DNA from 2 places in the Aquabacter sp. DMC10 genome. Region 1 is predicted to be linked to the other one. Evidence: riboswitches for the same ligand, from Rfam matches in the RefSeq annotation. Region 1 holds a riboswitch; the other holds the start of a gene.
The links. A riboswitch is a leader RNA that binds a small molecule or an ion and turns the genes downstream of it on or off. The one in region 1 is predicted to bind cobalamin.
Positions count from the first base shown of each region.

Region 2: linked by a shared signal. The riboswitch ahead of ACT54L_RS07010 (energy-coupling factor ABC transporter permease) and the one ahead of ACT54L_RS21850 (TonB-dependent receptor plug domain-containing protein) in region 1 are both predicted to bind cobalamin.

Region 1 covers NZ_JBQUYX010000009.1:148,548-153,951, forward strand. The annotation lists gene ACT54L_RS21835 (hypothetical protein) at 1-176, shown strand, start outside; gene ACT54L_RS21840 (hypothetical protein) at 314-580, opposite strand; gene ACT54L_RS21845 (hypothetical protein) at 1,125-2,156, shown strand; cobalamin riboswitch at 2,212-2,412, shown strand; gene ACT54L_RS21850 (TonB-dependent receptor plug domain-containing protein) at 2,515-4,506, shown strand; gene ACT54L_RS21855 (ABC transporter substrate-binding protein) at 4,576-5,404, shown strand, end outside.
Region 2 covers NZ_JBQUYX010000002.1:488,924-494,327, reverse strand. The annotation lists gene ACT54L_RS07020 (cobyric acid synthase) at 1-929, opposite strand, end outside; gene cobO (cob(I)yrinic acid a,c-diamide adenosyltransferase) at 947-1,564, opposite strand; cobalamin riboswitch at 1,657-1,874, shown strand; gene ACT54L_RS07010 (energy-coupling factor ABC transporter permease) at 2,133-2,813, shown strand; gene ACT54L_RS07005 (DUF1636 family protein) at 2,870-3,220, shown strand; gene cobW (cobalamin biosynthesis protein CobW) at 3,233-4,297, shown strand; gene cobN (cobaltochelatase subunit CobN) at 4,301-5,404, shown strand, end outside.

The DNA.
Region 1 (5,404 bases):
AGGCCCAGGACTCGCCCGCGGCCGCCGTGCAGCAGGCCGGGGGACCCAAGGCCGGCGAGGCCGATGCCATGGCCCCCGCCGCACCAAAGGCGAAGGAAGCGGACACCGTCGATCCGTTCGAGGATCTGGAGGCGGAGATGGCCTCCCTGCTCGGTCGGGCCGCACCCCGTCCCTGATATTGCGGGGCGCCTCTTGGCGCCCCCATCCCTTGCTGCGCCGGGACCTCAGCCCGGCCTCAGGCATACAAAAAAGCCCCGGAGGCACTGGCCTCCGGGGCTTTTCTATGCGGAATGTGCGACCGGTCAGGCTAAGGTCAGAACTTCAGCAGGCACTGGCCGGCCTGCTCGGCCGCCGCGCGGGCATTTCCCTGCGCGATGGTGCCACCCTGGACGAGCGCACGGGTCTGCTGGGTCACCAGATCGCGAACCGAGGCACCGGGCGCCATCTGGGGGGCCACGGCGTTGTAGATGGTCTTCGCATCGCCGCTGAGATTGGCGGCGCAGGCATCGGCCGCAGACTTGTCGGCCAGGGCAGCCGTGGCAGCAAGGCTCAGTGCAGCGGCAAGGACAAACGTCTTCATCACCTGTCTCCTGTTCTCAACGCACGCCAGCCCGATTGACGGGGCCGCCGGCATTCTCCGGGGCATAGCCGACACCCGCGCCGGCACCGCCCACTCCAACTCCGGGTCGAACGCCGGCGCCCGCGGCTCCCGCTCCCACGCCGGGCCGCACACCGACTCCGTCCTCTTCATGCGGGACGCATCCGGCGGGATAGCCAGGGCGCGTGCAATGCACGACCGCCGTCGGTCGCGCCACGCATCCCTCAGGCACACCCACTCCTGTGCAATAAACGACGGCATTTCCTGGCGTCGCCGGCAGCAAAGCCGAACCGGCCAGCCCGATCGCAAGAAGGCTCTTTTTCCAGAGGGACATGGTTCTTGCCTTTCGCGTTTTCGGGGCTGCGCCCCACACACGATGTGTGGCGGTAGACCTGCCCCCCCTTCATCACAACGGCGATTATTGGCCAAAATTTGCGCTTGAGCCCTCGCTTCGCCCGTTAGCCAGGAACTATAGTGGCGTTTGAAGTCAACCCCTCTGAGTCCCGCGCGGGGCGGACGTAAGTGGATGGAAATGACGCACAAAGACGAGCCGACGCTCCGGCGGGCGGCATACCGATTCGCAGAGATGAAGCGGCGAACGGACGAGCGGATTCCGGTCCTGACCGGTCATCCGCGCTTTCACGAGGCCATGGAGATTGCCACACGTGGCATTCTGGAAATGTATCATGGAAACCGGTTGCTCAACCGGCTCATGAACGACCGTGGCCGGGTCATCTTCGGACTGCTCTGCTATTATCTGGCATGCAGCCCGGATGAAAATGGTGTCGGACTCACCGTCACGCGCATTGCCGACCTGTGCGAAGAGACCAATCTGTGCAGCCGCGGCCGGGCAAAGGCCTTGATAACGCTCATGCGCTGGGCGGGCTATGTGGACGCCATGGCGCCCGATTCGACCGGGAACCGGCGCCAGCGCCCCCTGGCGCCCACCGCACGGATGACCAACGAATATATTCGCCGCTGGCAGACCATGCTCTCGGCCGTCGCCTGCTTCGATCCCATCGCGAACGAGGCGCTCGCGCGACTGAACGAGCCGGGCTTCCTTTCTGCCCTGGTGCGCAACCAGGGCGTGCGCTATCGCGCGGGATACCGGCTGCTGGAGCACTCGCCGCAGATGCAGGTTCTGGCGGAACGGGATGCCGGCGTCCTGATCGCCATCTGCCTGTACAATTCCGGCGGCGAGGGCGACACCTATCCCCCGAGCCAGCCGGTGCCCGTGCCTGTTGCGGCGCTTGCCCGGCAGTTCGACGTATCGCGCGCCCACGTGCTGAAGATGTTGCGGGAAGCGGAGGATGCGGGGCTGATCCGACGTCTGCCAAGCACACAGGGGGCCGTGGAGTTGCTCCCCCCGATCCTGCGGGGCGTGGAATATTTCATGGCTGCATGCTTCGCGCTCCAGATCGAGTGCGTGGCCGACGCCCTGAAGGCGACAACCGTCGCCCCTGCGCCGCTTGGCAGCGACATCCCGACGCCTTTCGTTCGCGATATGAGCGAAAGCACGAAGCTTCCCCTGGCCACGCCGCGTCCCGGTACCACCTAGACGGGAAGCCCTGGCAGAGAGGAGCACCGCCGCGCTTGACCCACCTGCCGGCGGTGCCTAGGGTCGCTGCGACGGTTCCCGCAAGGGATCAAAAGGGAATGCGGTGAGGCGCCTTGTGCGCCGACTCTGCAGCTGCCCCCGCAACTGTGAGCGGCGAGTTCTTCGTCACGAGCCACTGGGCCACTCGGGGCCTGGGAAGGCGACGAAGGAACATTGACCCGCAAGCCAGGAGACCTGCCGTCAGTCGTGGTCACACGCGAGCACATCGGGCGGGGTGTCCTGGTGGTGGCGAATGGAAGGAATCTGCCTTTCCGCCTCGTTCGCGGTGACGTGCCACATCGTCCCGCCCGAGGCCCTTATGCCTGCCCGTTTCCTGTCCGCCGTCTCCTGGCCCGCGTTGCCGGCCGCGGCTTTTGCCTGCCTTGCCCTTGCTCCCGCAGCCAGCCGGGCGCAGTCCGCCAGTCCCTCCAGCTCCGACATCGACCTGCCGCAGATTGTCATCAGCGCGACGGGGACTGCGACCCCCGCCAGCGCTGTGGCCTCGTCCGTCACCGTCATTACCGCTGACGACATCGCCAAGACGCAGGAGCGATCGGTCCCGGACGTCCTGCAGGCGGTTCCCGGCCTCAATGTGGTCCAGACCGGCGGCCCGGGCGGCACCACGTCCATCTTCATGCGCGGCACCAATTCCAACCAGGTGAAGATCCTGGTGGATGGGGTGGATATGACCGATCCGTCCTCCCCGGACGGCACGTTCAACCTCGGCCAGCTCATGACCAACGACGTCTCACGGATCGAGGTCCTGCGCGGTCCCCAGAGCGGCCTTTATGGCTCGGACGCCATTGGCGGCGTGATTTCCATCACCACCAAGCGCGGCAGTGGACCGGCCAAGATCACCGGCTTCGTGGAAGCGGGTGCGCTCGGCACCTTCAACCAGGCACTCGGGGTGAGCGGCGGCACCGACACGGTAGGCTATGCCTTCAATGTCGGACACTTCGCCTCAACCTCCATCCCGGTGACGCCCCAGGGCCTCGTTCCCCCCGGTTACCCCACCAATTTCAACATTTTCGACAACTGGACCTATTCCGGCCGACTCGATTTCGACCTGTCCGAGACGTTCTCGGTGAACCTCACCGGGCGCTACATCGACAGCCAACTGGCCTATACGCCCGACATCTTCTCCACGGCCACCTACAGCTCCATGCCGGCCATGCAGACGAGCACGTCCTTCTCGCGTGTGTTCGTGGGCAAGGCGGAGGGCGTGTGGACCGCGCTCGACGGCAATCTGGTGAGCCAATTCGGCGTCTCGGCCACCGATCAGTCGCGCCCGACCACCGGGCCGAACGTGACCGAGAACGGCACCTATGACGGCCAGATGCAGACCTATTATCTGCGCTCCACCTGGAGCTTCATGCCCGGCCAGACCCTGCTCGGTGGGATCGAGCGCAAGAATGAGAGCATGACCTCGTCTAGCTATTACAGCTCCGGCGAACTGTCCGCCTCGAACGGGGAGACGGCGGCCTATCTTCAGCTCCAATCCTCTTTCGGCGAACGCTTCTTCCTGGCGCTCAACGGGCGCTTCGACAGCGATGACACCTATGGCGACCACGCCACCTATCGCATCGCGCCCGCCTATCTGATCCCGGAGACGGGCACCAAGCTGAAGGCCACCTATGGCACCGGCTTCAACGCGCCCTCGCTGTACCAGCTCTACGCCCCCGTCTATGGCAATCCCAACCTGAAGCCCGAGGAGAGCACCGGCTGGGATGCGGGCTTCGAGCAGCAGGTGCTGAATGGCAAGGCGTCGTTCGGCGCCACCTACTTCCACAACGACCTGACCAATCTCATCGGCTATGACCCGGTCACCTATGCCTATGTGAACGTGTCCCAAGCGACCACCAAGGGCGTCGAGGCCTTCGTGGCGGTGCAGGTCACGCAGACGCTTTCGCTGCGGGTCGACTACACCTATACGGACGCCGAAGGCTCATTTACGCCCGGCTCCAGCTATTCCGCCGGGGCCTGCGCCCCCGCCACGCTGGACACCTGCAACCTCCTGCGGCGGCCCAACAACAAGGTGTCCGTTGCCGCCAACTGGCAGGCCACGGACAAGCTGAACCTCAATGCGACACTGATCTATGTGTCCAGCTGGTGGGACATTGTGCGACTGTCGTCGGATTATGTGGACCAGCCCGGCTACACCATCCTCAACCTGGCGGCCAATTATGCGGTGAGCCCCAACGCCACCGTCTATGGGCGCATCAACAATCTGTTCAACGAGACCTATGAGGATCCGAATGGCTTCCTGGCTCCGGGCTTCGGCGCCTATGGCGGCGTTCGCTTCACCTTCTGAGTGACCATGACGCGCGTCTCCCGCCGCCCTCTCCTCACCCCCCGCCTCCGGCAGGGAGGGGAGAGGTGCGTGCGGAGGATCACTGCAATGCTCCTGTGCCTCGCCGTCATGCCGGCGATGGCACAGGAGGCGACACGGGCTGCCAGTCCCACGGCAAAGCCGGCCCGCATTGCCTCACTCAATCTGTGCGGCGATGAATTGCTGCTGCGCTTGGCCGATCGCGACCGAATCGCCTCAGTGACCTTCCTGGCCGCTGATCCCGGCAGTTCCAATGTGTCTGACCTCGCCCGTGGCCTCCCCACCAATCGCGGGCTGGCAGAAGAAATCGTTCCGCTGGAACCGGATTTGGTCATCACAGGCGCCTTCACCACCCGCGCCACCTCCGATCTGCTGCGCAGGCTGGGCGTCCCCGTACTCGAACTGCCCATGCCCGCAACCCTGGACGAGGCCTACCAGCAGATCCGGCGCGTGGCAGAGCGCATTGGCGAGACCGAGCGCGGGGAAGAGATGATCGCCCGGGTTGAGGCGGAGATCGCCGCCCTGCCCGCCCCTCACGCGCCGGAACGCTCCGCCATCGTTCTGCGGCCCAACGGCTTTACCGCCGGCAAGGGCTCCCTGGCGGATGATCTCATGTCACGGGCGGGGCTCGACAATCTGGCGGCCCGCCTGCCCGCCGACAAGTTCGGCCAATTGCCGCTCGAAGAGGTGGTGGTGGCGCACCCGGATGTGCTGGTGGTGGACACCGACCCAGCTGCTCCGCCCTCCCTCGCCGAGGGCATCCTCGACCACCCTGCCCTGCGCATGTTCAGCCGGCGCGGCCAAATGGTAGCTGTCCCCGCGCGCCTGTGGGCGTGCGCCGGACCCGAACTGGCCAAGGCCGCCGCCCGCCTGTCTGCAG
Region 2 (5,404 bases), on a different contig from region 1:
GCCCCCAGGAAGGCAAGGTCCCCCCGCGTGGACTTGGAGCCGGGCACGATGACGAGGTCCGCATCCCCCGGAAGGGGACGGCCGGGCAGGATCATCTCCACCGCCACCCCCGCCTCCTGCTGGAGCGGATCGAGATCATCGAAATTGGCGATGCGGGACAAGGCCAGGCAGACGATCTTGACCGGCCCCCCGCCCGCCTTGCGGGCAAGGTCCAGGGCATCCTCCGCCGGCAGGTCGGATGCACCCGGAAAGAAGGGCACCACCCCGAAGCCACGCCAGCCGGTGCGCTCGGCGATGAAGGCATAGCCGTCGTCGAAGAGGCTCGGGTCGCCCCGGAACTTGTTGATGAGAAAGCCGGAAATGCGCGCGGCATCGGCCGGGTCCAGCACCGCCTTGGTGCCCACCATCTGCGCGATGACGCCGCCCCGGTCGATGTCGCCCACCAGCACCACCGGCACGCCGGCCGCTTCCGCAAAGCCCATATTGGCGATGTCGCCCTTGCGCAGGTTCACCTCCGCCGGGCTGCCCGCGCCTTCCACGATGACCAGGTCATGGTCCGCCCTGAGACGGTGGAAGCTCTCCAGGACCGAGGCCAGCAATTGCGGCTTCAGCGCCCCATAGGCCCGCGCCTTCACGGTGGCGAGGCGCCGGCCCTGGACGATCACCTGGGCGCCCACATCGGTCTCGGGCTTCAGCAGCACCGGGTTCATGTCCACCACCGGCAAAAGGCCCGCCGCCAGCGCCTGGAGCGCCTGGGCCCGGCCGATCTCGCCGCCATCCACGGTGACGGCGGCATTGTTGGACATGTTCTGCGGCTTGAACGGGGCGACCTTCAGCCCCCGCCGCCGCGCCGCCCGGCACAGGCCCGCCACCAGCAGCGACTTGCCCACATTGGAGCCGGCTCCCTGCACCATGAGGGCGCGCGCCATGGCCTTGATCCCGCTATTTAGAAATCGATGCCCGCCTGGGCCTTGATGCCCGAGCGGAAGGGGTGCTTGATCAGCGTCATCTCGGTGACGAGATCCGCCGCCTCGATCAGCTCCGGCTTGGCATTGCGGCCGGTGAGGACCACATGGGTCAAAGGCGGCTTCTCGGCCTTGAGGAAGGCCAGCACCTCGGCCAGGTCCAGATAGTCATAGCGCAGGGCGATGTTGATCTCGTCCAGCACCACCAGGCGAATGTCCGGGTCGCGGATCAGCTCCTTGCCCTTCTCCCACGCGGCGGCGGCGGCGGCGATGTCGCGCTGGCGGTCCTGCGTCTCCCAGGTGAAGCCCTCGCCCATGGCGTGGAACTGGCAGAGGTCGGCAAAGCGGGTGGTCAGGAGCCGCCGCTCGCCGGTATCCCAGGCCCCCTTGATGAACTGGACCACCGCACACGGCATGCCGTGTGCCACCGCCCGCAGCACCATTCCGAAGGCGGCGGTCGACTTTCCCTTGCCCGGCCCGGTGTGAACGATGAGGAGGCCTTTCTCACCGGTTTTTCCGGCCATGATCTTGTCGCGCGAAGCCTTGATCCGGGCCATCTTCTGGCTGTGGCGGGCATCGGCGTCGGACGTCTCGCTCATGGGCGGCCTTTCTCGGAGGGAGGGCTTTGCCCGTCTATGGCACGACCGGCCCTTGGGGGACAGGAGGAATGTTGCGGGCGCTCACGACCTCGTGTAAGCTCTGTCATGATGGTGCCGAATGTCTTGTGAAAACAAGTGTTTCGGCTAATTGGGAATGTGGTGCGGTGGCGCGTCCACCCATTCCACAGCTGCCCCCGCAACTGTAAGCGGCGAGCGACCTCGAACATATCCACTGGCAAGTGACGGCCGGGAAGGATCGAGGAAGCCGAGACCCGCGAGCCAGGAGACCAGCCATCCCAACTTGATCCGGGCGGGGTGTCCTGGAGGGCGGACGTCACGGCGCGCAATCCCGCATGCCTGGAGCCTTGCCTTCTTCCCCGCCGGCGACCGCGGAGGGCGAGGCGCATGGTGTTCCAGATCCGTCACCGACAGGCTGCGGCCTGTAATTACTCTTATTTACCAATGACTTATAATGTTGATGCCCGGCGTTGTCCCGGCGCGCGCGACGCTGTCCTGTCGTCTTTTCCGGCCCGTTGAACCCCGACATCCCGACTTCTAGGAGACCCACATGCACATGGAGCCCGGCGTCGTCGACGGCGCCAAGATCGTCCTCAGCTATGCCACCGGCGCCGCTGCCGGCGGCTATGCCCTGAAGCTTGCCGCCGACACCGCGCGGGAAGCCGGCGTCCTGCCGCTCGTCGGCCGCACCGTGCTGACCACGGCACTGGTTTTCTGCTTTTTCGAGGTGTTCCCCCATTATCCGGTGGGAGTTTCGGAAGTTCACCTCATCCTCGGCTCCACGCTGTTCCTGCTCTTCGGCGCCGCCCCCGCCGCCTTGGGCCTTGCCTTCGGCCTGCTCATCCAGGGCCTCTTCTTCGCCCCCTTCGACCTGCCGCAGTACGGCATGAACGTCACCACCCTGCTGGTGCCGCTCTTCGGCCTCTCCGCTCTGGCCCGTCGCGTCATCGCCCCGGCGACCCCCTATGTGGAGCTGAAATACGGCCAAGCCCTTGCGCTTTCGACCACTTATCAGGCTGGCGTGGTGGCGTGGGTGGCCTTCTGGTCCATCTATGGCGGCGGCCTTGCGGCGCAGAATCTGGTGGAGATCGCCCAGTTCGGCGGCGCCTACATGCTGGTGATCCTGGTGGAGCCGCTGGTGGACCTCGCGGTCCTCTTCGCCGCCAAACAGCTCCACGCCCTGACCTCGGGCCGCCTCTTCACCGCCCGCCTGCACCACGCGGCGGCGTGAGATCGCCGGCCCGGCGCGATCGCCGCCGGGCCGCCTAACCCATTGCTGGAACAGGCATGTCTGTCACGTTGAACGTCTGCATCACCTGCCGCGCCGGCGAGGTTCAGGTGGAGGGGCAGCCCTGCGCCGGCCGCCGCCTGCATGAGGCCTTGCTGCGCGAACCGTGCCCGGACGGTGTCCAGGTGGTGCCGGTTGAGTGCCTGTCCGCCTGCCCGAGGGGCGCGGCGGTGGCCTTCTCCTCTCCTGGGCGCTGGACCTATGTGTATGGCGACATGGGGGAATTGGACGCGCCCGTGCTGCTGGACGCCGCCGCCGCCTATGGCCGCACCGCCGACGGCCTGGTGCCGTGGCGGGAGCGCGCCGAGATCATCCGCAAGCGCTCCATCGCCCGCGTGCCGCCTCTTTAGGATTGATGAGTCATGACTGACCGTGCTGCCTCCGACCTTGCCAAGATCCCCGTGACGGTCATCACGGGCTTCCTGGGATCGGGCAAGACGACGCTGATCCGGCACCTCATGGCCAATGCGAACGGTCGCCGTTTCGCCATTCTGGTCAATGAGTTCGGCACGGTGGGGGTGGATGGGGAGATCCTGAAATCCTGCGCCGACGAGGCCTGTCCGGCGGAGAATATCATCGAGCTCGCCAATGGCTGCATCTGCTGCACGGTGGCCGATGACTTCGTGCCCACCATCGAGCGCCTGATGGCCCTGCCGCGCCGGCCGGACCATATCCTGATCGAGACCTCGGGCCTCGCCTTGCCCAAGCCCCTCCTGAAGGCTTTCGAGTGGCCGCCCATCCGCTCCCGCATCACGGTGGATGGCGTGATCGCCCTCGCGGATGCCGAGGCTGTGGCCGCCGGCCGCTTCGCGCCGGACGAGGAAGCCGTTGCAGCACAACGGGAAGCGGACGGCAGCATCGACCATGAGACGCCTCTGTCCGAGGTGTTCGAGGACCAACTGGCCTGCGCCGATCTCGTCCTCCTCACCAAGGCGGACCTGGCTGGCGAAGAGGGCCTCGCCGCCGCCCGTGCGGTGATCGAGCGCGAGCTGCCGCGTCCGCTGCCGCTCATTCCCGTGACGGATGGGGCCGTTGATCCCCGCATCATTCTGGGCCTCGATGCCCAGGCCGAGAACGACCTCGAAGCGCGCCCCAGCCACCATGACGGCGAGGACGAGCACGATCATGAGGACTTCGAATCGGCCGTCATCACCCTGGCGGAAATCGAGGCGCCGGAAGGCCTCGCGGAGGCCGTGCGGCGGCTGGCCCGCGAGCAGCAGGTGCTGCGGGTGAAGGGCTATGTGGCGGTGGCCGGCAAGCCCATGCGCCTCCTGGTCCAGGCGGTAGGCGAGCGGGTGCGGTGGCAATATGACCGGCCGTGGGGGGGCGAGGCGCGGGTCTCCCGCCTGGTCTGCATCGCCGAACACGACCATGTGGACCCCGCCGCCTTCGCGCGCGTGCTCGGCGGGACGCCGGTGGAGGCCTGATCGTTGCACGTCGTCTTCCGCGAGCGCCATGGGCTGGAGGAAGCCGACATTCCGCAGGATATCGGCCAGAGCCCGGCCGATCTCGTGGTCCTCTCCTTTTCCGACAGTGATCTCGGCGCCTTCGCGGCGGGATGGAAGCGGGCGGCCGGAAGCCTGCCGACGCTGCGCCTCGCGAACCTCGTCGCTTTGCGCCATCCCATCTCCGTGGACACCTATGTGGAGCGCACCCTGGCCGGCGCGCGGGGCATATTGGTGCGGCTCATCGGCGGGGAGCCCTATTGGGCCTATGGTCTCGCCAGCGTGAACCGCCTGGCGCGGGAGCGGGGGCTGGCCCTCGCCGTCCTGCCCGCGGATGGGCGTCCCGACGGGCGGCTTGATGCCCTTTCCACGGTGCCGGTGCCCTTGCTGCGTCATCTGTCCCGACTTTGCGACGCGGGCGGGGCCGTGGCGGCGCAGAAGGCGCTGGCGGTGCTGGCCGAGGCGGCGGGCCTTCCCGCCGGGCCGGTGGACGGCGCTACCGAGCTGCCGGATCAGGGCTTTTATGATCCCGACCAAGGGGTTGTGCCGGAGCCCGTCTGGGGGCCGCGCGTGGCGCTCGTCGCCTTCTACCGCTCCTATGTCACCGCCGCCGATACCGGGCCGGTGGACGCGCTGATCAGGGAATTGCGCGGCGCGGGGCTTGAGGCCATGGGCGTCTTCGCCCCCTCGCTGAAGGCGCCGGGCGTCCGGCCTTGGCTGGATGGCGTCACCGATCGGGCACGGCCTTCGGTGATCCTCAATGCCACCGCCTTCTCGGCGCTTGGCGAGGACGGCCGCGCGGCCTTCGATCGCGTCGGCTGCCCGGTCTTCCAGGTGGCGCTCTCCACCGCCCGGAAAAGGGAGTGGCGCGAGGCGGAGCGGGGCCTCTCCCCCGCCGATCTGGCCATGCACGTGGTGCTGCCGGAGGTGGATGGGCGGCTCTTTGCGGGCGTCGTCTCCTTCAAGTCGCCTGGCCGGCGGGATGAGGACCTGCAATATTCCCGCTTCTCCCACCGGGCCGATGCCGAGCGGGTGTCGGCGGCCGTGCAGCGCATCCTCGCTTGGGAAAAGCTCGCCCGCACGCCGCCA